Regions from separate parts of the Chryseomicrobium aureum genome, predicted to be linked through region 2. Evidence: predicted binding sites of a transcription regulator. Region 2 holds the regulator's gene; the other holds the start of a gene.

Region 1 (16,107 bases), 660 kb from region 2:
TGGAATCGTAATGAAGAAATCAATGATTCGCATGAAGATGTTATCAATCCATCCACCGAAATACCCTGTGATTAAACCAATTGCTATACCAACAATACCAGTAATCAAAGTTACTGAGATGGCAATTGTAATCGAATTACGCGCTCCAATAATGAGTTGGCCTAATATATCTCGGCCTCCTTTATCTGCGCCTAGCCAAAAGTCACTACCTGGTGGTGCCATTTGATCTCGTAAACTGATTCGCATCAACTGCGTTTGATCAATCATAAATGACCAAATATAAATTGTAGTAATCAAAACAATTAAGAAAATCAATGATGTCATTGCTAGTTTATCTTTAGAAAACTCACGCCAGATTACTTGAAATCCAGTAGGTGGCGCGGCTGCAGGTGTTTTTTTCTCTACATCAATAGTCTGTTTTTCAGCCATCGTTCGAATCCTCCTTTTCCATTATGTTTGTCAATCAATCCGGATACGTGGGTCAACAATACTCATGATGATATCGGATAGTAGACTTCCCAATAATGTTAAGAATCCGAAAAGCAATACCAGTGTTGTAATTACACTATAGTCACGACCGTTGATTGCCTGTACAAACAATTGGCCCATTCCTTGGTAACCGAAAATCGTTTCAATGAAGATCGATCCACCTAAAAGGTTTGTTATTGTAAATCCAAGGAATGCTGCGATTGGTAACAATGAGTTACGGAAGATGTGTCGTGAATAAACTTTATTATTTGGAATACCTTTTGCTCGCGCAGTGCGAACATAATCCATTGTTTTGGAGTCAATGATTTCCGTACGTAGATACTGAATGACACCCGTTGTTCCTAATACTGCGAAGACCATCGCTGGTAACAGTAAGTGATAAATCTTACTTAGTACATATCCAAAGGTTCCAGGGTCAGCACCTATACTAACTGTACCACTTGTCGGGAACCAACCTAGTTCGTATCCGAAGAAGAATACTGAGATTAAACCGAGTACAAATGTTGGAATCGCATAAACGATAAAGCTGTAGAATACGATTGATTTATCAAGAATAGTATCTTGATAGCGCCCCGCCAGTACCCCTAGTGGAATAGCTAATAGATACAATAGGCCAACACTCACTAACGATAACCAGAACGTATTAAGTGCTCGTGCACCAATCAGTGTTGAAACTGGTTGGTTAAACGTATAAGAACGCCCAAAGTCTCCTTGGAAGGCATTCCCCATCCAATTAATATATTGGATGTACCACGGATCATAAAAACCAGCCGCTTGGCGCAGTTGCTCAACACGAGCCGGATCTGTTTCAGGTGTGATCAAACCAGTAAAGGGATCACCAGGCATGAATTTTGCCATGATGAAGATTAATAAACTTAGTACAAACAACTGAGGAATCATGACGAGAAATCGTCGTACTACCGTTTTCCACATAGTTAGTTGCCCCCCTGTTCTGCTGCTGTCATCGCCACTTGGTGCGTGTCAGAGATTGGGCGTAAATCAAATACTCGACCATTTTCATCGAAATATTTTTTGTTTTCTGTATGATAGTTCGCTTCCACACGTTGGCGCTCAATTTTACGCTCATCGCGTGTAGAAGGATCAATGTTTGGAATTGCAGATAATAAACGTTTCGTATAGATGTGTTGTGGGTCCCCGTATATTTCATCACGAGTTCCTGTTTCTACGAATCGACCTTTATACATGATGTTGATTTCGTCACACATATGTTTAACGACACCAAGATCGTGAGAGATAAACAAATAAGTAAGACCTAGTTCTTGTTGGATATCTTTCATGAAGTTCAGTACTTGCGCTTGAACAGAGAGGTCAAGTGCTGATACTGGCTCATCTGCAATAATTAATTTAGGGTTTGTCGCAATTGCACGGGCAATTCCGATACGTTGCTTCTGACCACCTGAGAATTCATGTGGGTACTTCAACTTCACATCTTCAGGCATCCCGACGATAGCAAGTAGTTCGTTAATACGACGACGTTCCTCATCAGGCGATAATTTTAAGAAGTTACGAATTGGTTCAGCTAAAATTTCTGATACACGTTTACGTGGATTTAAGCTAGAATGTGCATCTTGGAAAATCATTTGAATGTCACGATTGTAGGCAGAATTACGTTGTCTGCGAGAGTTCGTTACATCTTTACCTTCATAGATGATTTTTCCAGAAGTAATTTTTTCTAATCCGATAATAGACTTTCCAGTTGTGGATTTCCCACAGCCCGATTCGCCTACTAGACCATATGTCTTGCCTTGTTCAAATTCCATGTTAATGCCGTCAACAGCAAGAACGTGATCTTGAATGGTGTTAAAGAATCCTCCGCGAATCGGATAGTGTACACGAAGGTCTTGTATCTGCATGAAACTCATTCGATGATACCTCCCATTTCCTCTTCACTCTGGAAGTAAAAATGTTGCCAGCAGGTACATCTCACAAAGTGTCCTGGTGCAATCTCATGAAGCTTTGGATCTGCTTCGTGTGCTTCGGCTGGAATCCACGGGATACGTGGAGCAAAACGACAGCCTTCACGCGGTAAGTTAATTAGAGAAGGGACAAGTCCTTGAATGACTTGCAGTCTATCTTCTGTACTGTGCGCTTGTGGTATTGAGTTTAATAAAGAACGTGTATATGGATGCTTTGGATTATTGAACAATTCATTTACTGGTGCTTCTTCAATTACTTGACCTGCATACATAACCGCTACACGGTGAGCGACTTCAGCTACTACACCAAGGTCATGTGTGATCAAGATAATACCAGCGCCAGTTTCTTTCTGTAATTCAATCAAAAGATCTAGAATCTGTGCTTGTATCGTTACGTCTAATGCAGTTGTAGGCTCATCCGCAATAATAATAGATGGCTTACATGCGATTGCGATTGCGATAATAACACGTTGACGCATACCACCAGACAACTGGTGTGGGAATTGACGAGCAGTACGAGTAGGATTTGGAATTCCAACTTGTGCAAGCAATTCAAGTACGCGTGCTTTGCGTTGTTCTTGCGTTAAATCCGTGTGGTAAATCAAGCTTTCTTCGATTTGATCCCCGATTCGCATTAACGGATTCAATGCTGAAAGCGGATCTTGGAAAATCATGCCGATATCATTTCCACGAACTTTGTTCATTTTTTCATCTGAAAGAGCGGCTAAGTTTAAGTCTTTAAATTTAATTTCACCGATTACACGGGTCTTGTTGGAGTTATGTAGTCCAATGATTGAAGTGGCAAGTGTGCTTTTCCCACATCCTGACTCTCCTACAATTGCAAGAATTTCATTTTTACGAAGTGTTAGGGAAACTCCATCCACTGCGTTGTAATATTTATCCTTGATGCTGAAGCCCGTATGTAAATCTGAGATGGTTAATAGTTCTGATGCGTTATTCAACCTACTGCTCCTCTCAAGTTTCACTAAGATGTTTTTACTAAGTTGATATTTCAAAGTTTCTATTTTTCAGTTAATTGTTCACCTAGATGTAAATTCTATTACAGAATTATTACAGTGACAATAAGTTTTTTGGCTCATTTCATAATTTCGAGCATTCTAGTTATTTAGAAAACTTTGTAAACCTTAGAGAGACAAGGGTTTGCGCAAAATACAATATTGGGAAAATTTTTTTAAGAAATGAGTAATGATTCATTCCATATGCGCCTTATGGCATAGTGTAATGATTTAGCGCTACAACTCACTAAAGTATTGTAGAATTAAACAAAGCTGCTGATAAATTATCAGCAGCTTTTATTATTTCGCAATATAATTAATATTTTTTCAAAACTAAACTTGCATTGTGACCACCAAATCCAAGTGAATTTGAAATGGCTGCATAAACTGTTTTCTCACGTGCTTCATTTGGGATATAATCCAAATCTAATTCAGGATCTGGAGATTGTAAATTTATTGTAGGAGGAAGAATTCCTTCTTTGAGAGCTAACGCCGTAAAAATCGCTTCCACCCCTCCTGCTGCACCTAATAAATGACCAGTCATTGATTTTGTAGAGCTTATTGCTAGCTTATGCGCATGGTGACCAAATACAGATTTGATAGCTTGTGTTTCAAATAAGTCATTGTAAGGCGTGCTTGTACCATGTGCATTAATGTACCCTACTTCATCAAGAGACACCTGCGCATCATTTATCGCTTGTTTCATTGCTCTAGCGGCACCCTCGCCTTCAGGTGCTGGAGCTGTAATGTGATGTGCATCTCCAGTTGAGCCGTACCCAGCAACTTCAGCATAAATCTTTGCTCCACGTGCAAGTGCATGCTCTAATTCTTCTAAAATGACTATTCCTGCACCTTCTCCGATAACAAAACCGTCACGGTTCGAATCAAATGGACGTGAAGCTGTAGAAGGGTCTGGATTCGTAGTCAGAGCGGTATTTGCACAGAATCCTGCCACTGCCATATTGGTGATAGGTGCCTCTGCTCCACCTGTAATCATAATGTCCGCATCTCCACGCTGGATAACTTTAAACGCATCTCCTATAGAGTTTGTTCCAGACGCACAAGCTGTCACAGAACAGGAATTGATTCCTTTTGCACCAAAATAAATTGACACTTGACCTGAAGCCATATCCGGGATCATCATCGGTACGAAAAACGGACTTACACGTCGAACACCTTTGTCTAAAAACGTCCGGAATTGACTTTCATATGTTTCCATCCCACCGATTCCAGAGCCGATCCAGACACCTGTTCGTAGCCCAGTACTTTCATCTAGCTCCAAATTTGCATCTCTCATTGCTTCTATAGAAGCGGCAAGTGCATAATGTGTGAAGCGGTCCATCTTGCGAGCTTCTTTCTTTTCAATAAAGTCTTCTATAGAGAAGCCTTTTACCTCTGCAGCTACTTTTGCAGGAAATTGATCTGCATCTAGTCGTGTAAGTGGTCCGACTCCAGATCTACCAGCCTTAATCCCTTCCCACGTTTCAACTGCTGTATTTCCAAGAGGCGTCACGGCACCTATTCCTGTAATGACTACTCGTCTACCCAATTCAATCCCTCATTTCAAGTTATTTTCCCCAACGCAATGCAATGGCGCCCCAAGTTAAACCGCCACCAAAACCTACCATGACGACGACATCTCCATCTTTGATTTTGCCTTGTTTTAGTTCATAGTCAAGCGATAGAGGTATGGAAGCCGCAGAAGTGTTTCCATACAAATGAATAGTTTTGGACATCTTCTCTTCCGGTAAATCTAATCGTTCTCGAGCAGCTTCCATAATACGAATGTTTGCTTGGTGTGGAATCAAGAAATCAACATCCTCTTTTGTGAGTCCTGCTTTCTCAATCACATTGACTGCTGACTCACCCATTTGACGAACTGCAAATTTAAATACTTCACGTCCGTTCATTTGAATATGGTCACCTTGTTGAGATAAATGTTTGCCTCCACTTCCATCCGAACCAAGTTCGAATGATAAAACTCCGTTCCCTTCTGTAACTGGCCCAAGGACGACCGCTCCAGCCCCATCTCCAAACAGAACTGCTGTCGTGCGATCTTCCCAATTTATAATCTTAGATAGCTTTTCAACGCCTACAATCAAAACATGTTTATAGACATTTGTTTGAATGAACTGAGAACCTGTAATTAATGCATACATAAATCCAGCACAAGCAGCTGACACATCCATGGAAGCAGCCTTTGTAGCACCTAGTCGGTGTTGTAACATGTTTGCAACCGTAGGAAATGGCTGATCAGGAGTTACTGTAGCCACTAAAATTAAATCAATGTCTGTAGCTTCGACTTGGGCGTTCTGTAATGCTTTCCGTGCTGCTTCATATGCAATATCCGAAGTATCTTGTGACTCATCTGCCAGATGTCGTGCCTCTATTCCTGTCCGTGATTTGATCCATTCGTCTGACGTTTCCATTCGTTCGGCCAAGTCATCATTTGTGACTCGGTTTTCTGGAACGTAGGATCCAATTCCCCATATGCCTACACCCATTTTGTCATCCTCTTTTCTTTACTATCTATTATTAGCACCTGGTCATAATCATATCGAAATCGTGAACATTTATCAACACTCTGCTGATGTTTAGGATGTTTTTTAGGTTTTTCATACATTCGGGAAATAATTTGTGGTATGATTCAAGAAGAAAATTGACTGAGGTGACGACTATGCAATACGTAACAGTTCTCTTTTGGTCACTAATTTTAGTGACAATGTTAAATTATGTAGTAAGCGCTGTAATTAATGTAGACTTCGTTTTGTCGAATGGTCTTATTATGGGTGTTGTCATGGCAGTAGCTATCATTTTAATTGATGCTTTGCTTCCGAAGATGCCTAAAAATGCTCATCATTAATTGGTGATGTGGTTAGAAAATAAAAACAGTATTTTCTCTTGGTTTTAATCAGGAGAAGATACTGTTTTTTTATCTCTTATATTAGAGCTTAGAATGATCGTTCAATGAGCGTGCAGGGGGAGCGTTCCGCGGGCGCGGGCTGAGCCAAAATCGAGTTGCGAACGCCAGAAATACACTACGGAATCAGCCGCACCCACAAAGGCTGAATTGCGCCTTCATGGGCACGTCTGATTTCCTCGGAATTTCTAGAGCGGCGTTCTCCACATCTAAACAAGGTCTCAGCTTCCGCTTTTAATCCCGCTGGAGTCACCCCTACACTCTTTAGTTGAATTGTAGACTTACACTAAATCTGAAAATCAGTTCTTCATTCACAATTTTAAACAGAAAGTTGAAGCTGACCATCTTCAATTGACAGTTTGATTGTTTGGCCTGGTACTACTTCTGCACGGATGAGCTGTTTGGCTACTTGAGTCTCTATATTGCGCTGTATAAATCGTTTCAGTGGTCTTGCCCCGTACGCAGCATCTACCCCTTGTTCAACAATCCACTTATAAACAGAATCATCGACTTCCAGCTCAATTTCTTGTTGATGGAGTTTTACAGCGAGTTCTTTCATATATTTAGCTGCAATTTTCTCAAAGTGCTCATTGCCAAGAGCATGGAACATCACAATATCATCCATCCGATTTAACAGTTCCGGTTTAAAGTGTTGGCGAAGTGCTTGCATGACCAAATCGTGATGATGTTGATCCACATCGGTTTTTGTTTCAATTAAATAAGAGGAACCAATGTTCGACGTCAAGATAACAATTGTGTTCGAAAAATCGACGAGACGTCCTTGGCTATCGGTGATACGACCATCGTCTAAAATCTGGAGTAGAATATTCGCTACATCCGGATGGGCTTTTTCTATTTCGTCAAGTAACACAACGGAATAAGGATTTCTTCGAACAGCTTCTGTTAACTGCCCCCCTTCTTCGTATCCGATATAGCCAGGAGGCGCTCCCACTAATCTTGATACGCTATGCTTCTCCATATACTCTGACATGTCAATTCGAATGAAATGTTGTTCCGAATCAAATAATTGTGCAGCGAGCGTTTTGGCTAACTCTGTCTTTCCAACGCCAGTTGGCCCTAAGAATAAGAAAGATCCAATTGGTTTGTGCGCATCTTTAATTCCTGCACGCGCACGGAGAACAGATTCTGAAACGTACTGAATGGCTTGTTCCTGCCCTACAACGCGTTCAGCTAAGATTTCTTCTAACCGTAATAATTTCTCGCGTTCTCCTTCGACAAGTTTTGTGACGGGGATCCCTGTCCATCTTGCTACAATTGAAGCAATTTCTTCTTCGGTTACTTCTTCACGTAGTATGCGTCCTTCAACAGGAGTAGCTTGTTCAAGTGCCGCTACTTCTTTTTCTGCTTCTGGAATTTTCCCATGACGCAGTTCCGCAGCTTTTGTTAGATCGTATGCCGATTCTGCCTCCTCAAGCTCTCTACGCAAGCGGTCTAATTCCTCTCTTTTGCCTTGAACTGCTTTTAATTCTGCCTTTTCGCTTTCCCACTGATTTCTCATTTCCGATGAAGAAGATTCAAGTGCATTTAATTCTTGGCGTAAATTCTGTAGTCTCTTTTGGCTAGCGACATCTTTTTCTTTCATCAATGCTTGTTCTTCAATTTGAAGTTGCATGATTTTACGCGTCACTTCATCGAGTTCTTGTGGCATTGAATCAATTTCTGTACGAATCATTGCACAGGCTTCGTCAATTAAATCAATCGCTTTATCTGGCATGAAGCGATCCGTAATATAACGATTCGATAACTCTGCAGCTGCTACAATCGCACGATCATGAATGCGCACACCATGATGCAGTTCAAAACGTTCTTTTAACCCACGAAGAATAGAGATGGCATCTTCCACAGTTGGCTCTTTCACTAGAACTTGCTGGAATCTACGCTCTAATGCAGGATCTTTTTCAATGTAAAGTCTGTACTCATCTAGCGTTGTTGCTCCTATACAGTGAAGCTCCCCTCTAGCAAGCATGGGCTTTAACATGTTCCCTGCATCCATCGCACCGTCTGTCTTGCCAGCCCCGACTATCGTGTGGAGTTCGTCGATAAACAGTAAAATAGATCCTTCGCTATCTTTAACTTGTTTTAAGACAGACTTTAAGCGTTCTTCAAATTCGCCTCGGTACTTTGCACCAGCAATTAATGCAGACATGTCGAGTTCATAGATTTCTTTGTCCTTCAATCCTTCAGGTACATCTTTTTTAACAATTCGTTGGGCAAGTCCTTCTACAATCGCTGTTTTCCCTACTCCTGGTTCCCCTATGAGAACTGGATTGTTTTTTGTTTTCCGAGAAAGAATTCGAATCACGTTCCGAATTTCTTGATCGCGGCCAATCACTGGATCCATTTTTCCTTCCTTGGCGTAGCTGACCAAGTTTCTTCCAAATTGCTCTAAAGGTGTTTTGTCATCTGACGGCATTTGATTCATTTGCATCGTAAGTTCCTCCTGACTTTGACCTTCTTTGACTAATTTGATTATACAAACTGATTCGACACCTTGTAAAGTAAAATGCTGTAAACAAAAAAACTCGACAACTGTCGAGTTTTGAGTAATTTAGCGAATGCCTAATGCAATTTTAGCGTAGCGTGACATGTGATCACGTGACCAGGGTGGATTGAACGTAATATTTACATCTGTTTCTTTTACCTCAGGTAACTGACCAAGAGCAGTTTTAACCTGATCAACAATCATCGGCCCCATCGGACAGCCAATTGACGTCAACGTCATCGTTACTACAGCCAATCCTTCTTCAGACAAGTCAACATCGTATACTAAACCAAGGTTGACGATATCAATTCCAAGCTCCGGATCGATGACTTCTTCAAGAGCACTCATCATACTATCTTTCATATCTTGATCCATTTTAATTCCCACCTTTCCGTTACTTGTAGTGTATCAAATGAACTTTACAATTGCCACCTTTGACGCTGTTTCGTGAGAAGAGTAAACTAGTGTGTAGGGAGAGGTGAAAGTATGGAAAAACATTTGATCGTACTAGATCTGGATGGAACACTATTAACAGATGAGAAAGTGATTTCACCACGCACAAAAGAAACACTTAGAAAAGCAAAAGAAGCTGGGCACGAAATTATGATTGCGACGGGGCGCCCATTCCGTGCAACAGGTATGTATTATAAAGAGCTTGGTTTGACTACACCGGTTGTAAACTTCAACGGAGCGTATGTCCATCACCCACTATCTTCTAGCTGGCAAACACGACACGAACCAATCAATTTAAAAGTTGTCAAAGAGGTCGTTGATGCGGTTGAGGATTACGAAGTGAAAAACTTGCTAGCAGAAGTATTAGATGATGTGTATTTGCATCAACATGATGAAAAAATCATGAATGCATTTGCATGGGGAGACCCGAAGTTTACGACGGGTGACCTACGTAAATACCTGACGCAAGATCCAACAAGTATGCTGATTCATGCAGATGAGCAACATGTTGAATCGATTCGAAAACACCTTCGTGACGTTCATGCAGAAGTGATCGACCACAGACGCTGGGGCGCACCTTGGCATGTTATTGAAATCGTCAAAAGTGGGTTGAATAAGGCTGTAGGCATTCAACCTGTGGCTGAACACTTAAATATTCCAAAGAGCCGTATTATTGCTTTTGGAGATGAAGACAATGATTTGGAAATGATTGAGTACGCTGGAACTGGTGTTGCAATGGGCAATGCCATCAATCCGTTAAAATCAATTGCAAATGAAATCATCGGCACAAACAATGAAGATGGTATCGGGATTTATTTAGAAGAGCGTTTGAGTTTAAAACTACATGTATAGGAGGAATACAATGAAAATTTACGCGGATAGTGCTACTGATCTTCCTTTAGCCTACTTCCAACAAGCGGACGTGGACTTGTTCCCACTCCGTGTACATATCGAAGGAAACGATTACGAGGATATCCTAGGAATCCAAGCAAAAGAAGTGTATGACAAAATTCGTGAGGGCCACCAACCTAAAACCTCTCAAGTGTCCCCTGAAACGTTTTTACAAGAGTTTGAATCTTTAGCAAAGCGTGGAGAACAAGGAGTCTATGTTGCATTCTCATCTGAACTATCTGGAACGTATAATACTGCGGTAATGATGCGTGATCAAGTGCAAGAGAATTATCCTGACTTCCAATTTGCTGTTGTCGATTCAAAATGTGCTTCACTTGGCTATGGAATGCTTGTTAAAAAAGCTGTCACTCTTCGTGAAAGAGGACTTTCTGTTTCAGAAATCGAACAGCAACTTTTTGACACAATTTCAACAATCGAGCACTTCTTTACAGTAGAAGATTTAGATTATATGGCACGTGGAGGACGCGTTTCTAAGACGAGCGCATTTGTAGGGGGGCTATTAAACATCAAGCCTGTCCTACATGTCGAAGATGGAAAGTTGATTCCGATTGAGAAGATTCGCGGTCGCAAAAAAGTAATCAAACGACTCGTGGAGTTAGTCGGTGAAAACGGAAGTGAGTTAGCAAAGCAAACCGTGCATATCTCACACGGTGACGATGAAACTGCTGCCAATGAATTAAAATCACTGCTTGAAGAAACATACGGAGTAAAAGATTTTGAGATTCAGATGATTGGCTCCGCTATCGGTGCCCATGTTGGACCGGGTGCTTTATCTGTATTCTTCTACAATAAATTGACGTAAAAAAACCGGAGGGCCAAAGTGGCTCTCCGGTTTTTTAGTTCTGTTGTGCACGTTTTTGCTTCCCTTTTCTCCAAACAAGGTAAATAAAACCTAAGAACAAAGCATAAGCAATTGCCATAGCAATAATATAAGCCGTATTTAACCCTGAATTTTCTTTCACATGGTAGAGTTCAACTAATTCACGGTCAATCGTCAAGCGATACTCTCCATTATCTGCTTGACGCACCACGTCACGCCCAAATAGACCACGCAACTCCTTATCGACTCCCACAATTTCTTCTGAAGCAGCAAATGTTTTCGTGCCACTCGTATTATTGATGACTACGATAAAAGCCTCATTCTCTGTAGAGCGCTTAAAAACTAAGTATCCATCCTCTTCTTGCAACAATTCGAAATCACCACGCTGAAGGGCTTCCGATTGGTTGCGAATGGTTTGTAAGTCCTCGATAAATAGCATGATATCTTCATCAACACGGAAGTTCATGATTTGGTGACTAGATTCTTGTGAATCACCGTTCATGGCAATTTCTGTTCCATATGTCATTACAGGTACTCCTGGCAATGTAAGAAGCGCTCCCATAGCTACCATAATACGTGTAGGGGGGAACATGTTTTCTTCAGTACTGAAGTAAGTAAAGCGTTCCGTTACTAAAGTATCCAATGTTAGTATGTCTGATTCAGTAAAATTGATCAGGCCACTCATCGGTTGGTCGACTGTTTTGAACGCTTGTTGAAATGCAGTAGTCGTATCAGATGAATAGTTTGCATCGAGTTCGAGATCAGTTTCTTCTAAACTGATGACATCACGTTCATCTGTATTGATTGCAGCGACAAATTGTTCAACTTCCGGTGTGATGGTTGCAGGGATGTTTGTCAGTTTCACCCCGTCAATAGGGAACCTTTCAACAAACGCTTGCATCTCTTGAAGGTTTTCAGGCGTTGCATCACCAATGGGTAAGTCGATCATAAGCTTCATATCTTTTGCGTGTAATTCGTCTAGTAAATCTACAAATTCTTCTTCTGTTCCGTATCGAGACTCGATTGAAGAATAGCTACTAATCTCAGAGCCATCATACTTTTCGGTTTCAAAGATGGGACCTATAGATATGTAGGTAAATCCCATGTCTTGAATGTGTGCGAGACGATCACGAATTCCGAGAAAATCTCCCCCCGCAAACGCTTGCGGGTCTTGTGTATTGACGTCTATGTCGTTGTTAGACGTTTGGTTAAAGTAGCGGTCAACGAGTAAGTCATAGATACTTTCCTGTTGCAATGAAGCAAATGCAGGTGTAGGTATGCTTAGCAGTAAGACGGCTACTACTAGTAATGGTATGCGTTTCATTCGGCTACTTCCTCCTTCATCTTTCTTTATTGTACCAGAGCAAAAGAGAAATTCACCTGCTACAATCTGAAGATTATGTGACCAACAAAAAACCACCCGACCGAAGTCGAGTGGTGAAATGGATTACGCTAAGAAATTGATTCCCATTGGAAGCTTGAATCCTAAGTATAGAGCTACGAATAAGAACACAAGCATCAATACAACAAATAATGTAGATGGCTGGCCCTTTTTCTTTTTCACAAGCGCCATCTCCATCATACCGATGACCAACACGCCTGCTAAAAATTTAAACCCGTACAGCATGCCCATTCCAAAGCCCATACCCTCAATGAAAAGAGCAAGTCCTGTAAGAATTACTAAAATATAATCTACACGTAAAATCATATGTACGATTTTCGTGTTCTTTGCAGCTGCTGGCATGAGGTAAGCGATGAAGAAAAGAGCAATTGCCAACACCCAAGTTGTGATGTGTAAATGCGTTGATGCTAAAAAGTCCATGTCGTTCCTCCTAATTATTCAATATGTGTGACGAGCGTACCGATACCTTCTACGGAAACTTTAACCATATCACCAGACGCTAAAAACTTTGGTGGTTCGAATCCTTTTCCAACACCTGCAGGAGTTCCTGTTAAAATAATATCTCCAGGTTCGAGCTCCACAACCGCGCTCAATTTTGAAACAATTTGTTCAATCGAGTAGACCATAGTCGATGTTTTTCCATTTTGACGAATTTCATCGTTTACTTTCGTCACAATTGTCAGTTCATGTGGGTTTGGAAGTTCATCTTTTGTCACTACGTAAGGACCCAGTGGACAGCTTCCTGCAAGACTTTTCCCTAAGAAATATTGTTGGTGATTCTTTTGAAGGTCACGTGCGGTAATATCGTTGCCGATTGTATAACCAAAGATTGCATCAAAGGCCATACGTTCTGGAATGGACTTCCCACCTTTTCCGATGACAATGGCAAGTTCCCCTTCATAATCTAACTGACTCGTCACGTCAGTGTGTAGAGAAATTGTTGCCTCATCTCCGACAATAGCTGTTGGAGATTTTGTGAAAACTACAAAATCAATCGCCTCTCCACCCATTTCTTTTGCATGATCTGCATAGTTTTTACCGATAGCAAAAATGTTTTTAGGTGTTCGTGGAATCGGCGACAACCATTCAATATCCGTAAACTCATGCTTGAATGTACCTGCTTCGTCACTTATCTCAGCTAGTTTTACTAACTTATTGATTTGCTCGACGAAGTCCATGCCCGTTGCCGTTCCCTCTGCAAGAGTAGCAGGAAAATCTGTAAATTTACCAAAGTGCTCATTGATCTTTTGAACATCCCATACGGCTTCTTGCTTTTTCACTTTCGGTCCAAACTTCTCATGCTGTTGATAGCGATAGGATAATAGTTTCATAAGACAGCTCCTTTTCCCTTTAACTACAGTCTATTATAGTTCGACTAAAATTTCATCTATTTGTTGCGTGGGTACGTCAAAGTCCGCCAAATTTTCTCCAGCGGCCCTTGTTTTGCACGTGACAACCAAAGTTCTGCAAAAATCACACAGAGTGCATAGATACCAAGAGCAATCCACGTACCTGCTACTACGTCTACCTGTCCATAGAAACCAAGCCCATACGAATAGAAGAATGTTGTGGCAAGAATTGACATTAAAATATAGATAGATAGAGACATGCGTCCCGCCGTTTCAAACGGTCGGAAAGCTATAAATGATGTGAACTTAGCAGCCAGTGCCAAAAACAGAAATGCGTATCCAATCGCTTGTATGGGTCCTCCAAATGAATCTTGAATCATTGCTGTCAAGATATTGCCTTCTGTAAAATACGGCACCCATTTCGTAACGGTACCTACTGTGGCAATACTCACCCCAATTAGGATACTTCTCACCGGATTGACACGAATAAAGCCTATCAGATTCCCTTTAGCTGCTGCAGCCCCAAGCATCATCAACGGAAGAATCGTAAAGAGCATCCACAATAAGAACAATCCACCTTGATTCATAAACATCCAGTCCGCTAAGCGCTGCGAGAAAGCTTCTGCATAGTTTCCTGAACCATAAGCCAGAATGGACGCCTCAATCCCTTGCACCGAGTTATACATTGCTAGTGCATTCGCATCAAGACGTGTCACTAAGAACAAAAGACCTGTGATTGCGATGTTCGGAATCATATAAAACAATAGAGCTAATCCAAACAACCATTTTGCAGACAGCCGTAACATAAATAACAAAACAAAACCACTTGCTGCATACGTAATTAATATATCCCCAGCCCATAACAAGAGGACATGAAGAATTCCAAATAACAGGAGCACGCCCATTCGTTTTAAACCGAATGAAACAAACTTGTCTTGCATTCGCTCAAATTGTAGAGCCAGACCGAACCCAAACAACATCGCAAAGAGTGGATAAAAACTGCCTTGTACCCATATATCAATCCACTGATACATCACTTTATCTTGGGGCACAGTGTACCAGTTAAATGGATCGAAATAGATATAGGGTGAATGGAAGAATAACATGTTCACGATGAGGATTCCCAATAAAGAAAACCCTCGTAACTGATCGATTTCTCGAAATCTTTCTTTAGATGTAACCGGTTGAAATTGCACGATTCTCATTCCTCCTAAATGTCGACTATCTCTCTATATGTGACGCTGTATATACGTTTAGAAGCTAGCTTGATTGCTAATATATCTTCTAAAGCATTGCCGTAAATCGTCATCTGCACAGAGTAACGATTCCGAAGTTCTTGTGCGATTTTGTCTGGTTGATTTCTCAGTTCAACTAGCGCATCCGTTTTAAAATCAATCAAGTGCCAGTTGTCATTTTTATCTTGGAAGAACAGGTCAATGACCCCTTGGATGATTTGATGATTTCCCGCGTCATCTTGGTAGGCATAAGTAAACGGTTGCTCTCGGTAGTACTGTTTGGCAGCCAGCAAATCTTGCATCAACTCACTCTGCAAGAATGCATCAATATCTTTCACTCGTACAAGTTGTTTTTCTTCTTCCGTCAAGATTTCTCGTTGTACAAGTTCATTCAAGAAGTTTGGAATGTTTACGCTCTGAGAAATCGGAATATGTTGAAAAACACTATGATAAATCGTTCCACGAGAGGTAGCAGAAATACTAGATCCTCGTTCCATAAACGATGGAACTTCCCACTCTTCTTCTTGGAATGCACTTGGTGGACTTGCAAAAAAGTCTTCATTACTTGCTTCATAGAGCTGCACTCGTTTTAACTCACTAACTGTCTGTTTTGCCGCTTTTTTTGTAGCTACTTCAAACGGATAAGGTTCCAGATAGAAGTTTGGTAGAGACGCATTTTGCACACTCATTTGATCAAATTGCTTCACTTGTTCAAATTCCGCAACTTCTTTTTCTTCCATTATTTCGAGCTCGAAGTGAAATACTCCAGGCAACGGCTTGATTGCACTCGGTAAGAGACCGAGGAGCTGTTGAAACTCGGGAAGTCGCATCCAAGCTGGTCCTAACCAGTCCCAATAACTCTTGGCATTACTCCGCATGAATGGAGGGACAGGTGCAGTGGCAGGGACGTAACTTGCAGTGCCCCACTTCTCAACCGCTGCATCAACATCTGGAACAGTCAATACCATGAAAAGCTTCTCGCGTGCACGTGTCATTGCTACATACAAAATCCGCATTTCTTCCGCATTTGCCTGTAATTCTTTCGTTTCTTTTAATGCGTTATACGGCAAG
Region 2 (16,107 bases):
GGATAATCCGCTGTTAATTTGATGTTGTGCACAGCGCTCTTTGTTTTATTTGCTTCTGCAACAACTTTTTGTTTAAAGACTTCATAATCATTCCCACCAACGATGATGCTGCGTGCGATTTTCGGCAGCAAGACTTTGCGTTCTTCTTTCGGTACATTTAAATAAGACAAAGCCAACATATCGACGTACTGGGTTGCATAATCTTCTGTTGAACGTTCGGGTGACAAAAGCGCTTGCTTCACATCGGAAAAATCCTCGTCTGGCATCGCGATTTCTAAGGCTTCGATGACTTTTGCTTGAAATAAGCGGACTTCCATCGTGTAGAGATGAAGATGTGGGTGCTTGAAGTTCTTGCTGCGCAACAAGACAAAATCATTTAACCCGAATGCTGTGAATAGAAGTTCTGGCCATAACATTTTATAGCCAAAGTATACGTTGCGCTCTGGAGTGATCATTCCTTTTTCTTTTAGTTGATCACGAGTTGCTCCATTAGAGACAACTATCACTTCTTCTTTCCCTTTACGTGCCGCAGCTAATTTGATTAATGCCGCGGTAAGGCGATCATGTGTACTTTGATAATCGTAGAATTTATTAGTGTCTCCAATTAGATCGAAAGCCGCCGTAAGGAAAGCGTCGAAATCCCAAATGTCTCCGCTGATGGTTGCGCCTGTTGCATAAGGTGTAGATTGAATCGTTAACATCCTGCATCTCTCCCTTTATGAACGTTTCGGTTGATAGTTGAGCAGTTTGAACAGTTCCTGCTTTTCGTCTTCCGTTAAATTACGCCATTTACCGATGGGTAAGCTTCCAAGTTCGATGTTCATGATACGCACGCGTTGTAATCGTTTAATAGTGAACCCGAGCGCGGAACACATGCGGCGGATTTGTCGGTTGAGCCCTTGGGTCAGAATGATGGAAAATGTATACGGCCCAAGTTTTTTCACTTTTGCTGGCTTTGTGACGGTATCTAAAATCTTCACGCCCGTTGCCATTTTTTCTAAAAATGTTTCCGTCAGACGTTCATTCACTGTCACGATGTACTCTTTATCATGCTCATTTTCAGAGCGAAGAATTTCATTGACGATGTCGCCGTCATTCGTCAAAAGAATTAAGCCATCCGAATCTTTATCGAGCCGTCCTACGTGAAAAATACGCTTTTCATGATTGACGAAATCAATGATGTTTCCTTCGATATGGCGCTCTGTCGTACTCGTAATTCCTATAGGCTTGTTTAAAGCTAGATAGACGAGCTCTTGTTCTTGAGAAATCATTTTCCCGTCGACCTTTACTTCATCGCCATCCTCTATTCGACTTCCTAGTTCTGCAGGCTTGCCATTGATCATTACACGGCCATCTAAAATCCACTGATCGGCCCCTCTGCGAGAAACAATTCCTGCTTCAGCTAAATATTTATTGATACGCATGGCGTACCTCCTTATTGATTTTTGAATAATTTAAACCAGCCTTTATAAGTAAACCAGGTGAGCATTCCACCTGCAATCATAAACATGAATAACAATACCCCGTAATAGCCGAACGACCAATTAAGTTCCGGCATATTTGTAAAGTTCATCCCGTAAACCCCTGCGACGAATGTGAGCGGGATGAAGACGATGGATACAATTGTAAGTGTCATCATGATTCGGTTCATTCGGCTAGCGTTCATCGACATATGACTATCCCGTATATCCGCTGTCAAATCTCGATTGGAATCGATCATTTCAGATAGTTTGATAAGGTGATCGTAAATATCTTCGAAATAGGTGCGCTCTTCCTGCGAAAAATTCAAGCGTGAAGATGCAAGCATTCTATAAAGTAAATCTCGCATTGGATTGATTGTTCGTCTCAGGTGCAATAAATCACTGCGAATTTCAAAGACTCGGTTCATAGAAAACTGGTCATGATGCCTAGACATGTCATCCTCGACAATATTTAAATAATCCTCAATTTTGTAGATGATGGGGAAGTAATGATCCACTACTTTATCGATGATTTGATACAGAGCGTGCATAGCGCCTCTTTTCCAAGACTTCGTACTATGAATAAGACGGTCAAGTGCCTCGTCAAGTTCATGCATTTCTTCATAATGGAACGTTACGACAAAATTTCCTCCAACAAAGACGTCTAACTCTTCTGCTTCCATCGTCTTTTCGTTATATGTATGTAGCACAAAAAAGGTATGACGGTCATAATTATCGAGTTTAGGTCGCTGCAAATCATGCAGGCAGTCCTCTATTGCGAGCGGGTGAAATTGAAAAAAGTCTCGTAATAGATTTTGCTCGTCAATGGAAGGGTTGCTAATATCGACCCAATACCACTCGAACAAATTATCTTGTAATTGATCCAAAGAAAAGTTTTGAATCAGTTCGTGATCTGTTGTGACTCCTACTGTGCGAATCATAAAACCACCTCCTGCTTGTTCTATCATACCCGCTTCTAGCGGAAGTCAAAAGTATTTCTCGTCAACAAAATGATAGCAAAACACGAACCATCTTCTAATTAGGAGATGGTTTTTTCGTGTTTCTTTTGAAAAAGGGTTGCAATTTAATATAAAAGCGAATAATATTGTTAAGTATTTCAAAAATGTTCGTATTTAGGAGAGTTCATATGTTTCGTTTACAGCAACATGGCACAACTGTTAAAACAGAAGTTGTAGCTGGAATTACCACTTTTCTTACAATGGTTTATATAGTCATCGTCAACCCCGTTATTTTGGCGGAAGCAGGCGTTCCGTTTGATCAAGTTTTCTTAGCCACTATCATAGCCGCCGTCGTTGGTACGTTATGGATGGCGCTATTTGCGAATTATCCGATTGCCATCGCTCCAGGAATGGGATTAAATGCTTTCTTCACCTATACAGTCGTTATTTCCTCGAATGGACAAATCGATTATTTAACGGCTTTCTCTGCAGTGTTCATCGCCGGTATTATCTTTGTCATTTTGTCATTAACGTCTTTACGTGAAAAGTTGATTATTAGCATTCCATCCAACTTGAAGCACGGTATCACGGCGGGAATCGGATTGTTCATATCATTTATTGGACTGCGCATGTCTACAATCGTTGAAGCGCATGAAACGAACTTAGTGAAACTCGGGGATTTAACAAGCCCAGCTGCTCTGCTCACGTTGTTTGGTCTACTTGTGACACTAATTTTGATGGTGCGCAATGTGTACGGTGCCATCTTTTACGGGATGGTAGCGACAGGGGTCGTTGCCTTCTTTAGCGGTCAATTGAAGTTCGATGGATTCTTTGAAATCCCTTCCTTACCAGAGGGCATTCTTGTTTGGAATCCCGTCACAGCTTTTTTAGACGTCATTCAATTCGGCATGCTTGGGATTGTCGTGTCCTTTGTATTAGTGACCTTGTTTGATACAACCGGAACAATGGTCGGCGTTGCCAAACAAGCCGGGCTCATGAAGGGAGAACGCCTTCCACGCGCTCGTCAAGCACTCCTTGCCGATTCTGTTGCGACGACGGTAGGTTCTATGTTCGGGACGAGCCCAACGACTGCCTACATTGAGTCTTCTTCAGGAGTAGCTGTTGGCGGACGTACAGGTCTGACTACATTGACTGTAGGAATTCTCTTTATCATCGCTGCGTTTCTCGGTCCATTTGTTGCGGCTCTTTCTGGAGTGGCGGCGATCACAGCACCAGCTTTGATTATCATTGGGTCATTAATGATTGGGGCTGTGAAGCATATTGATTGGGATGCGTTTGATGAGGCATTTCCTGCATTCATTGTAATTTTGGCAATGCCGCTCACGTCGAGTATTGCAACAGGAATCGAACTTGGGTTTATCATCTATCCGATTCTAAAAATAGTGCAAGGCCGCTATAAAGAAGTACATCCACTCCTTTATATCTTCGCTGTCTTGTTCTTGTTCCAGCTGATTTATCTTCCCCATTAATATAGAGAAGCATGCCGATTTCTCGGCATGCTTTTTTATTTGGAGTCAAAACAATTGCACGCTACAAAGTGAATTCGTATAATAAAGTCAAAGATAGTCAAAGTCAGTAGGAGGTGACACCATGAAAAATATCTCAGATATTATTGAAGGGTATTTGAAAAGTATTATCGAATCTACTAATCAAGGGCAGATTGAAATAAAACGCAATGAAGTCGCGGAGAAATTTCAATGCGTCCCCTCGCAAATTAATTATGTAATTAATACACGGTTCACTGTAGATCGTGGCTATATAGTTGAAAGTAAGCGAGGTGGAGGTGGGTATATACGTATCTTCCGCTTAGAGGCGACCGAACAGACAGATGTCATTCGGGATATGTTAGATGCTCTTGAAAACGGGGCATCTGAATCCATGGTGGAAGACATGGTCTACCGCCTGCTTGACTTAGACATGATTTCAAAACGAGAAGCAAAACTAATTGTTGCGGCGTGTGCACGGTCTACCTTGTCAGTTCCGTTGCCACTACGTGATCAATTGAGAGGGCGGGTCGCTCAAGCGATGCTTCTTACGTTACTTCACGAAAAGGAGGGTCGCTGATGATTTGTGAAAACTGTAAACAACGTCCTGCACATGTCAAAATGACGGTTACGCAGAACGGAGAACCATTCACGCGACATCTCTGTGATGTCTGTGCAAGTCAGTTACACCCTTTTCAAAACCAGCAAGATCCATTAACGGTTCATCAACTGCTCACGAACTTGTTTACACCTGAACAAACAAAAACACAAGCTAGTCGTGAAAAAAGTCAGTGGAGCTGTCCGAATTGTGGCTGGACCTATGAACGCTTTGTGCATCGCGGGAAATTTGGCTGTGCAGAATGTTATGAGACATTTGGCAATGCCTTACCCCCTGTCATGAAGCGACTACACAACGGCAATGCTGAACACATCGGCCAAGTTCCAGAAGCATATGAAGAGACGCGCGATTTAAAGCGTCGCATTGAAGACATTCGGTCTCGTATGCAACAAGCAATCGCTGAAGAAGAGTTTGAAACAGCCGCCACTCTCCGTGACCAAGCAAGAGAGCTTGAGGCGAAACTCTCAAAAGGAGGCGATTGACAGTGGATATGAATCGCTTTTTAAAAAATCAAGTGACCAGTTGGATGGAAAGCTCAGGAGAATATGCGGATATTGTCATGAGCACGCGAATCCGATTGGCTCGAAATATAGAAGGTTTTAAGTTTCCTCTGGCATTTACTGAGGACGAGGCGCATAAAATCGAACAGACTGTCTCAGGCATTTTGCTTGACCAGGAAAACTTATCGCACGAGTTTACGTCTTATCAGATGAAGCAATTAGATGCACTCGATAAACAAGTCTTGATTGAAAAACATTTAATCAGCCCAAGCTTAATTGAATCTGAGCATGAAGCGGCAGCTGTCATTTCTGAAGATGAATCTCTTAGCATCATGATCAACGAAGAAGATCATTTGCGCATACAGTGCATACTCCCTGGTCTTCAATTAGAAGAGGCGTACAAACAAGCGCGGGAAATCGACCGGACACTTGACCGCAATGTTCGCTATGCGTTTGATGAGAAGTATGGTTATTTAACGACATGCCCGACCAATACAGGAACAGGTCTCCGTGCGTCCGTCATGATGCACTTGCCGGCCTTGACCGCTACGAAACAAATGGCTCGTATCGCACCTATCATCAACCGTCTTGGCATGGTTGTGCGAGGCATTTATGGAGAAGGCAGTGAAGCTCTCGGGAATGTCTACCAAGTATCCAACCAAGTAACACTAGGTAAAGCGGAAGTCGAGATTTTACAAGAACTGAAAGGCTTGACGACCCAATTGATTGAAAAAGAACGGGAAGCGCGCGAAGCACTGCTTTCCCATTCACGCATAACACTAGAGGATAAGTTGTTTCGCTCACTAGGCACACTGCGCTACGCCCGGATGTTGACGACAGAAGAAGCAGCACAATGTCTATCCGACGTCCGGTTAGCAATCGACTTAGCTATCATTCGAAACGTCAACAAAACGATTTTGAATGAATGTATGGTATTTATGCAGCCTGGATTTTTACAGCACTATGCCGGTTCTACATTGTCCCCGAAAGACCGCGATGTGTTTCGGGCAAAAATGATTAGGGAACGGTTGACTATAGAAGAAAAAGGAGAGAACTCATATGATGTTTAATCGTTTTACACAGCGCTCACAAAAAGTACTTCAACTCGCTCAAGAAGAAGCGATTCGTTTAAAGCATGAAGCAATTGGCACTGAACATATTTTGTTAGGTCTGATTCGTGAAGGGAACGGCATTGCGGCGAAAGCGTTAGAGGCTAGTAACGTCGATCCAAAAGCGATTGAAGAAGGCATTGAAGAATTAGTCGGAACGGGCGAAAAAGATGTTGGTCCGATTGTGCACTATACACCACGTGCTAAAAAAGTCATTGAACTCTCAGTCGACGAATCACGTAAACTTGGTCATTCTTATATTGGGACAGAACACTTGCTACTTGCACTGATTCGTGAAGGGGAAGGTGTAGCGGCTCGCGTTCTAAGTAACGCGGGTATCAGCTTAAACAAAGCACGTCAACAAGTGCTTCACTTACTCGGTAGCAGTGAACAAGCAAACAATTCATCTTCGACATCGTCTGCCGCAACTGCAAGCACGCCAACGCTTGACGGTCTTGCGCGTGACCTTACACAGATTGCACGTGAAGGCACATTGGATCCAGTGATTGGTCGTAGCAAAGAAATTACGCGTGTGATTGAAATCTTAGCGCGTCGTACAAAGAACAACCCAGTGCTTATTGGAGAGCCTGGTGTTGGTAAGACCGCAATCGCAGAAGGACTTGCGCAGCAAATCGTACACAACGAAGTGCCTGAAATCTTGCGTGACAAACGCGTTATGACACTGGATATGGGGACGGTTGTAGCAGGTACGAAATACCGCGGAGAATTTGAAGATCGCTTGAAAAAAGTAATGGATGAAATTCGCCAAGCAGGCAACATCATCTTGTTCATTGATGAACTTCACACATTGATTGGTGCAGGGGGAGCAGAAGGTGCGATTGACGCATCTAACATTCTAAAACCAGCACTAGCACGTGGTGAACTGCAATGTATCGGTGCGACAACACTTGATGAGTACCGCAAATACATTGAAAAAGATGCGGCTTTAGAACGTCGTTTCCAGCCAATCCAAGTGGACGAACCATCTGTTGAAGAAGCGATTCAAATCATCTATGGTCTGCGCGACCGTTACGAAGCGCATCACCGTGTGAAAATCACAGATGCAGCGGTAGAAGCGGCAGTTAAAATGTCAGACCGCTATATTTCGGACCGTTTCCTACCGGATAAAGCAATTGATCTGATTGATGAAGCAGGGTCGAAAGTACGCCTACGCTCATACACGACACCGCCGAACTTAAAAGAGATGGAACAACAACTTGAAAGCTTACGTTCTGAGAAAAACGCAGCCGTACAAAGCCAAGAGTTTGAAAAGGCTGCATCGTTCCGCGATAAAGAACAAAAGTTAAAAGAAGAACTTGAGAAATTGAAAGACAACTGGAAAGAAAAGCAAGGGAAAGCAGAAACAGAAGTGACTGTCGAAGATATCGCAACTGTCGTTTCGATGTGGTCAGGTGTACCGGTCTCAAAACTGGCGCAAACGGAGTCAGACAAACTGTTGAAACTCGAAGATACATTGCACAAACGCGTCATCGGACAATCGGAAGCAGTCGATGCCATTTCTCGTGCGATTCGTCGAGCACGTGCTGGACTTAAAGATCCAAAACGTCCAATCGGTTCATTTATTTTCTTAGGGCCAACTGGTGTTGGTAAAACAGAACTTGCGCGTGCACTCGCTGAAGTAATGTTTGGAGACGAAGATTCGATGATTCGTATCGATATGTCTGAGTACATGGAGAAACACTCGACATCTCGCTTAGTCGGTTCACCTCCAGGGTATGTTGGCTTTGATGAGGGGGGTCAATTGACGGAGAAAGTGCGTCGCAAACCTTACTCTGTCATCTTATTAGATGAAATTGAAAAAGCGCACCCAGATGTATTTAACATCTTGCTTCAAGTGTTAGAAGATGGGCGTTTGACAGATTCGAAAGGACGTACAGTCGACTTCCGTAATACAGTGGTCATCATGACTTCAAACGTCGGAGCAGACGCTGTGAAGTACAACAAGTACGTTGGTTTCAATCTTCAAGAAGCAGGTTCTTCTAAAGACTATAAAGACATGAAGTCAAAAATGCTTGAAGAGTTGAAAAAAGCATTCCGCCCAGAGTTCTTGAACCGTCTCGATGAGATGATTGTGTTCCACTCATTAGAGCGCGAACACTTGAAAGAAATTGTCACACTTATGGCGAATCAGTTAACGAAACGCCTAAAAGAGCAAGATATCGAGCTGGAACTTACAGAAGCAGCAAAAGATAAAATTGCTAAAGAAGGGTATGACCCAGACTACGGAGCACGTCCATTACGCCGTGCGTTACAAAAGCACGTTGAAGATCGTTTATCAGAAGAAATTCTAAAAGGCGAAGTGCTGACAGGTCAATACATCATCTTTGATGTTGAAAATGATGAATTTGTCGTTCGTACAGAAAAAGCTCAAGCTGAAACTGTAACGGAATAGAAGCACGTTAGCACCCCGTTTCTTTGCAGGAATGGGGTGCTATTTTTCGTATAGAAGAAAGTACGGTATACTGAGAACTAGAACACCCGTTCCTAAGGAGGACTTTATGGCAAAGAGAAAAACAAAATTTATGTGTAATGATTGTGGCTATGAATCACCAAAATGGATGGGAAAATGTCCAGGGTGCGGCCACTGGAATACGATGGTGGAAGAAGTGGAGGTCGTCAGCAAAGGGCCGAAACGTTCTTTTGTAACATCTGATGGACCGAGTATGAAAGCGACGCCGATTGTTTCGGTGGAAACACAAGAAGAACCACGAGTGGATACGTCACTTGAAGAACTGAACCGTGTGCTAGGTGGTGGGATTGTCCCAGGCTCCTTAGTCCTTATCGGTGGAGACCCGGGGATCGGCAAGTCTACGTTACTCCTTCAAGTATCTTCGCTCCTCGCGAATAAAAATATGCGCACACTCTACATTTCCGGAGAGGAATCCGTTCGCCAAACTAAATTACGTGCGGAACGACTCGGGGTCGCATCGAGCGAGTTGTATCTGTATGCAGAGACAAACCTTGAACTGATCAATGAAACGATTGAACAAGTAGAACCGAAGTTTGTCATCATCGACTCGATTCAAACTGTCCATCATCCAGATGTCACGAGTGCACCTGGTAGTGTGTCTCAAGTGCGTGAATGTACGGCAGAAATGATGCGTATTGCGAAAACGAAAAATATTGCCATCTTCTTGGTTGGTCACGTGACGAAAGAAGGGCAGATTGCAGGGCCGCGTCTTCTTGAACATATGGTGGATACCGTATTGTATTTTGAAGGAGAACGTCATCATACGTATCGCATTTTACGCTCCCAAAAAAATCGTTTTGGATCTACGAATGAAATTGCCATTTTCGAAATGGTACAAGCTGGGTTAAAAGAAGTGTTGAACCCGTCGGAACTATTCTTACAGGAACGCTCGCACGGTGCGCCTGGTTCGGCAATTGTCGCGTCAATGGAAGGTACCCGACCGATTTTGGTTGAAATCCAGGCGCTGGTCACCCAGTCGAGTTTCAACTATCCAAAGCGTATGGCAACAGGTGTCGATCAAAACCGCGTTTCTCTATTAATGGCTGTTCTAGAAAAGCGAATGGGCATGCTGTTACAATCGCAAGATGCGTATATTAAAGTCGCAGGCGGAGTAAAGCTTGATGAACCATCGATTGACCTTGCTGTCTTAGTGAGTGTCGTCTCAAGTTTCCGCGATATGGGTGCCCAACCAACGGACGTCTTTATTGGAGAAGTGGGTCTTACTGGAGAGATTCGTCGTGTGTCGCGCATCGAACAACGCGTGCAGGAAGCGGCAAAGCTTGGCTTTAAACGTGCGATTGTGCCGGCGAGTAATTTAGGAGGTTGGGATTATCCGGCAGGTATCAGTGTGATTGGGGTAGAGACTGTGAATGAGGCTATGAAATTAGCGTTTAATTAGATGTGGAGAACGCAATTTTTTAGTAGGTTCAATCTCTGGCGATCCGGCAGTGAGTTCCCAGGGGAGCATACCGGAGCCTCCTCTTGGCATACGAGAAGCTTGCACTTCTCGCCTCCACTGCGGGGTCTCCGCTATACTCTGATTCCCAAGGAACTCACTACCTCCTCTTGTCGATTGAAAATGAAAACAATATGTTAGAGACTAACTTCACTTCCCAGGATTAAATACTCTTTAAGGCTCTGCATGGACGTCCGTTTCAAGGAAAGCGTATAATGAAAAGACAACGAAATGAGGAGGTGGAAGTATGCTTAAATGGATCATTCAAATCGCATTTGTGTTGATTGGTGGTACACTCGGGTTATTTTTCTTACCGCACTTATACGAAGCAATGAATTTATCCGACAACCCGTGGATTGCCAATCCGTACGTATCCATTTTAGTAGGAGCCATTTTATTATATGTGGCCGCATTGTTCATTACAGATTATCTCGTAACATTTATCCGATTCATGGAAGAACGACTCTTGAACACTCCGGTGTGGGACTTGGTATTTGGAACAATTGGTCTTGTGCTCGGTCTTGTAGTGGCATTTTTATTAGGAACTGCCATCGACACACTCGAGTTACCTGCCATTGGATCCGTCGTTCCAGTCGTATTGTCCCTGGTTCTAGGGTACCTAGGTTTTCAGGTTGGATTTAAAAAGCGTGAAGAGATGATGTCGATTTTCTCTGGTTCTCGTGGGACGGTGAAAAAGCGAGCTGAAGAAGAAGTGGCAGTTGCAGATGCGCCGAATTATAAGTTACTCGATACGAGTGTTATTATCGACGGGCGCATTGCAGATATATCGGACACAGGCTTTTTGGAAGGGACGCTCGTCGTGCCCCAGTTCGTGTTAACCGAGCTGCAACATATTGCCGATTCTTCAGATACACTAAAACGGACGCGTGGTCGCCGAGGACTCGATGTATTGAAGCGTCTGCAAGCAGAACGGACGACACCTATCGAAATCGTGGAAGACGATTTTGAGGACGTGCATGAAGTAGACTTGAAACTGGTGCGATTAGCGAAGAAGAAAAAAGGAATAGTCATGACCAATGATTTTAACCTGAATAAGGTATGTGAGTTACATAATGTACCGGTGCTCAACATCAACGATCTTGCCAATGCTGTAAAACCTGTTGTTATTCCAGGTGAAGTCATGCAAGTTGTGATCATCAAAGACGGGAAAGAGCAAAATCAAGGCGTGGCTTACTTAGATGATGGTACGATGATTGTTGTTGAAGGTGGAAAATCGTATATCAATCAAGCGATCCAAGTGGAAGTGACAAGTGTTCTTCAGACATCTGCAGGACGCATGATTTTTGCAAAGCCACTTGAAAAATAAGTTCAGGATCTCGGGCACGTTCGTGTACCGGGATTCCGTCTGTTTAGAAAGGTGTTTCACTATGAACTATACAGTCGTACTGCCGGCTGCCGGAAGTGGAAAGCGGATGGGAGCAGCGTATAATAAACTATTTCTAAAGCTGAATGGCAAACCGATACTTGCACACACATTGGAAGTATTTCAACTAGATCCGTGGTGTGAAGAAATTGTTCTTGCGATTAACGAACAAGAACGACAAGATATTGAAAAGTTGATTACACAATATCAACTGACAAAGGTGACAAAGCTCGTACAAGGTGGAGATGAACGTCAACACAGTGTTTATGCAGCACTTCAAGCAGCAAGTGGTGCAGAAATCGTACTCGTCCACGACGCGGCACGCCCCTTCATCTTGCAAGAGACGATTCATGCACTCGTTGAAAAAGCAACAGCGAGCGGCGGTGCAATCGCCGCAGTAAAAGCAAAAGATACGATGAAACGAGTGGTAGATGGCCAAGTGCAAGAGACGATTGACCGTGAAACTTTGTGGTCTGTTCAGACGCCCCAAGCGTTTCAGTATGAATTGCTAATGAAAGCGGCGCGTCAAGCAGATGAACAGGGTTTTTTAGGGACCGATGAAGGGATGCTTGCAGAACGAGCGGGCATTCCAGTTTATGTTGTGGAGAGTTCGTATGACAATCAAAAAATGACGACACCAGAAGACCTGGTGCTTGGAGAAGGAATTTTAAGACGAAGAGAGGAGACAAAGTAATGCGTATTGGACAAGGATTTGATGTACATGCTTTTGAAGAAGGGCGCCCATTAATTATTGGAGGAATCACAGTTCCCCACGAAAGAGGTCTTGTCGGCCATTCGGATGCAGATGTTCTGCTACATACGATTACAGATGCGGCACTTGGAGCAATCGGAGAAGGAGACATTGGCCGTCACTTCCCAGACACGGACCCAGCATTTAAAGACGCAGATTCAGCGAAACTGCTCACACACTGCTGGAACATTGTAAAAGAAAAAGGCTACGTTCTTGGCAATGTGGATTGCACGATTATTGCACAACGTCCAAAAATGGCTCCACACATTCCTGCGATGCGTGCCCGTATTGCAGAACTATTAGAAGCAGATGAGTCTCAAATCAACGTCAAAGCAACGACGACAGAGAAGCTAGGATTCCCAGGTCGTGAAGAAGGGATCGCTGCACTAGCAACGATTTTACTCGTACAAAAATAAACTTTCTCTATCTCGGCTCGAATGATAGAATGGTACAAGTGAATTTTAGAGGAGGAACACCCCATGACAAACGAAGTACGCGTACGTTACGCACCGAGTCCGACTGGTCAATTGCATATCGGCGGTGCCCGTACAGCACTTTTTAACTATTTATTTGCGCGCCACCACGGCGGGAAATTTATCGTCCGAATTGAGGACACAGACATCGAACGCAACATCGAAGGTGGCGAATTGTCACAACTCGATAACTTGCGCTGGTTAGGAATCGAGTACGATGAGTCTGTAGACATTGGCGGCGACTACGGTCCGTATCGTCAAATGGAACGTTTAGATATCTACAAAGAACATGCTGAAAAGATGCTTTCAGAAGGCCATGCTTACAAATGCTTCTGTTCATCAGAAGAACTCGAAGCAGAGCGCGAGCGCCAAAAAGAAGCAGGAATTGCTGCTCCTATGTATAGTGGGAAATGTCGTAACCTTTCTGCAGAAGAAGTAGCTGCAAAAGAAGCGGCTGGAGAAGCTTATACAATTCGCATGCGTGTACCAGCGGATGTAACTTACACAATCGAAGATATGGTCCGTGGTACAGTCACGTTCGAATCCAAAGATGTGGGGGATTGGGTACTTGTTAAAGCAAACGGCATCCCAACATACAACTATGCGGTAGTATTAGATGATCACTTCATGAAGATCAGCCATGTTCTTCGTGGGGAAGAGCATCTTTCAAACACGCCAAAACAAATCATGGTATTCCATGCACTTGGTATGGAAGCGCCAAAATATGGCCACATGACGTTGATTATTAATGAGAGCCGTAAAAAACTTTCAAAACGTGATGAGTCCATCATTCAATTCATCACACAATATAAAAACTTAGGCTACCTTCCTGAAGCGATGTTCAACTTCTTCGCACTTCTTGGGTGGTCACCTGAAGGGGAAGAAGAAATCTTCTCAAAAGATCAGCTCATCGAATTATTTGATGAAAAGCGCCTTTCAAAGTCACCATCGATGTTTGATACGAATAAACTGACATGGATGAACAATCAATATATGAAAAAACTATCTGCAGAAGAAGTCGCTGCAATGGCCATCCCGCACTTGCAACAAGCAGGTAAGCTTCCTGCTGAATTGTCAGCGGAGCAAGCGGACTGGGCAAACCAGTTGATTGCCTTGTATCAAGAACAAATGAGCTTTGGTGCTGAAATCGTGGAACTATCGGAGTTGTTCTTTGCCGACGAGTTAAACTATGATGATGAGGCAATGGCAGTTCTTAATGAAGAGCAAGTGCCTGCTGTTATGACAGCCTTCAAAGCACAACTTGAGACAATGGACACGCTAGAGGCAGATGGAATTAAAGCAGCAATTAAGGCTGTACAAAAAGAGACGGGCGCTAAAGGAAAAGGCTTATTCATGCCGATTCGTGTAGTTGCTACAGGGCAAACACATGGTCCGGATCTTCCGAATGCGATCGCCCTTCTTGGTAAAGAGAAAGTTCTTAAGCGCGTGGAAAAATTCGCAAATCAATAAGATTGACTTTCTGGACTAGGTGAGTAAAATTAGAACCACATATGAAAGCTTTGATGAGGAGAAGTAAAAGACGTAAGCTCCCGTAGAGAGGGTCACCACCGGCTGCAAGTGACCTGAGCCCATGCATCTTTGAAATGCACCTCTGAGCGCTGTGCTGAACAATCAGTAGGCCAGACGATTCGCCCTCGTTATCGGGTAGGAGAAGTGAAATCTTTTTTCGGGATTTCTCATCAGAGTGGAACCGTGCATACTGCGCCTCTGTCTAGTCGACCTGACTAGGTGGGGGCGTTTTTTTACGCGTATTTAAAATCTTCATTATTCATCATTAACTCAAGGAGGAACTCCTATGTTCAAGCATATAAAAGAAGACATCGCCACCGTCTTCGAGCAAGATCCTGCAGCCCGCAGCGTCTTTGAAGTCGTGTTGACCTACTCCGGCCTTCACGCGATCTGGGCGCACCGAATCGCACATGCTCTGTTTAAAAATAAACTATTTTTCTTGGCGCGTGCTGTTTCTCAAATTAGCCGCTTCTTCACGGGAATCGAGATTCATCCGGGGGCAAAAATCGGTCGCCGTTTCTTCATCGATCACGGCATGGGTGTCGTCATCGGTGAGACATGTGAAATTGGCGACGACTGCATTTTGTTCCAAGGCGTCACGCTCGGAGGAACCGGTAAAGAAAAAGGCAAACGTCACCCGACACTTGGAAATAACGTCCTAGTGGCAACTGGCGCAAAAGTACTTGGATCCATCACACTTGGAGACAATAGCAAAGTCGGGGCAGGGTCTGTCGTATTAAAAGACGTCCCTGCAAACGCGACGGTCGTTGGAATCCCAGGAAAAGTCGTCGTGCTAGATGGTGTACGTGTGAAGCAAAACTTGAATCACCAAAACATTCCGGACCCTGTAGACGAACGCTGTCAGCAGATGGAGGACTGTATCGAAAAATTACAACGTGAGTTAGATCGCCTAAGTGCGCAATTACGAGAGGAGAGAGGACAATGAGCATCCGAATTTTTAATACACTAACGCGTGAAAAAGAAACATTCGTCCCGTTAGAAGAAGGAAAGGTCAAGATGTACGTCTGTGGCCCAACGGTTTACAACTACATCCATATCGGAAACGCTCGTCCTGTCATCGTCTACGATACAGTGCGAAACTATTTGAGCTATCGCGGATATGATGTGCACTTCGTTTCAAACTTTACGGATGTCGACGATAAAATCATCAAAGCAGCGAATGAACTCGGAGAAGATGTATCGGACCTGACAGAACGCTTTATTGAAGCTTACTTTGCTGATATCGAGGCGCTTGGGTGCAACCGGGCAGACGATCATCCCCGCGTAACTGAGCATATGGATCAGATTATCGACTTTATCAAGGTCTTAATTGACAAAGGCTATGCTTATGAATCACAGGGAGACGTTTACTACCGAACGCGTAAATTTGATGGTTACGGCAAATTGTCGCACCAAGATATTAACGACTTGAAGAGTGGGGCACGAATTGAAGTCGGCGAGAAGAAAGAAGATGCGCTTGATTTCGCTTTATGGAAAGCAGCAAAGCCAGGGGAAATCTCATGGGAAAGTCCGTGGGGAGCAGGACGCCCTGGTTGGCACATTGAATGTTCAGTAATGGCACGCGATATCCTTGGCGACACAATCGATATTCATGCAGGTGGCCAAGACCTGACATTCCCGCACCATGAAAATGAAATCGCTCAGTCTGAAGCACACAACGACAAAGAGTTCGCACGCTACTGGATGCACAATGGCTATATCAACATCGACAACGAAAAAATGTCGAAGTCTTTGGGGAACTTTGTGCTCGTGAACGATATTCGTAAGCATATCGATCCACAAGTGCTTCGCTTCTTCATGTTGAGTGTGCACTACCGCAACCCAATCAATTATTCTGGTGAACTTGTGG

Evidence for each region. Region 2 encodes CtsR, which represses protease genes until heat stress. Its sites were predicted from a motif close to ATGGTCAATAAAGGTCAAACA; they were not measured.
Region 1: ACF3OH_RS04840 (ATP-dependent Clp protease ATP-binding subunit) is a predicted target of CtsR. The motif match lies at 8,827-8,847, and genes of this name have one in related genera.

The regions. Positions count from the first base shown of each region.
Region 1 covers NZ_CP171117.1:889,133-905,239, reverse strand. The annotation lists gene ACF3OH_RS04875 (ABC transporter permease) at 1-429, opposite strand, end outside; gene opp4B (oligopeptide ABC transporter permease) at 460-1,422, opposite strand; gene ACF3OH_RS04865 (ABC transporter ATP-binding protein) at 1,425-2,372, opposite strand; gene ACF3OH_RS04860 (ABC transporter ATP-binding protein) at 2,369-3,388, opposite strand; gene fabF (beta-ketoacyl-ACP synthase II) at 3,759-4,991, opposite strand; gene ACF3OH_RS04850 (beta-ketoacyl-ACP synthase III) at 5,011-5,946, opposite strand; gene ACF3OH_RS04845 (YjzD family protein) at 6,120-6,305, shown strand; gene ACF3OH_RS04840 (ATP-dependent Clp protease ATP-binding subunit) at 6,682-8,811, opposite strand; gene ACF3OH_RS04835 (metal-sulfur cluster assembly factor) at 8,932-9,240, opposite strand; gene ACF3OH_RS04830 (Cof-type HAD-IIB family hydrolase) at 9,352-10,170, shown strand; gene ACF3OH_RS04825 (DegV family protein) at 10,181-11,032, shown strand; gene ACF3OH_RS04820 (alpha-amylase family glycosyl hydrolase) at 11,067-12,374, opposite strand; gene ACF3OH_RS04815 (YisL family protein) at 12,498-12,872, opposite strand; gene ACF3OH_RS04810 (fumarylacetoacetate hydrolase family protein) at 12,887-13,783, opposite strand; gene ACF3OH_RS04805 (DUF418 domain-containing protein) at 13,840-15,006, opposite strand; gene addA (helicase-exonuclease AddAB subunit AddA) at 15,012-16,107, opposite strand, start outside.
Region 2 covers NZ_CP171117.1:229,889-245,995, forward strand. The annotation lists gene ACF3OH_RS01280 (DUF6904 family protein) at 1-701, opposite strand, end outside; gene rluF (23S rRNA pseudouridine(2604) synthase RluF) at 717-1,424, opposite strand; gene corA (magnesium/cobalt transporter CorA) at 1,436-2,401, opposite strand; gene ACF3OH_RS01295 (NCS2 family permease) at 2,608-3,909, shown strand; gene ACF3OH_RS01300 (CtsR family transcriptional regulator) at 4,031-4,504, shown strand; gene ACF3OH_RS01305 (UvrB/UvrC motif-containing protein) at 4,504-5,025, shown strand; gene ACF3OH_RS01310 (protein arginine kinase) at 5,028-6,113, shown strand; gene ACF3OH_RS01315 (ATP-dependent Clp protease ATP-binding subunit) at 6,103-8,565, shown strand; gene radA (DNA repair protein RadA) at 8,672-10,042, shown strand; gene ACF3OH_RS01325 (PIN/TRAM domain-containing protein) at 10,347-11,426, shown strand; gene ispD (2-C-methyl-D-erythritol 4-phosphate cytidylyltransferase) at 11,488-12,177, shown strand; gene ispF (2-C-methyl-D-erythritol 2,4-cyclodiphosphate synthase) at 12,177-12,650, shown strand; gene gltX (glutamate--tRNA ligase) at 12,714-14,177, shown strand; gene cysE (serine O-acetyltransferase) at 14,524-15,183, shown strand; gene cysS (cysteine--tRNA ligase) at 15,180-16,107, shown strand, end outside.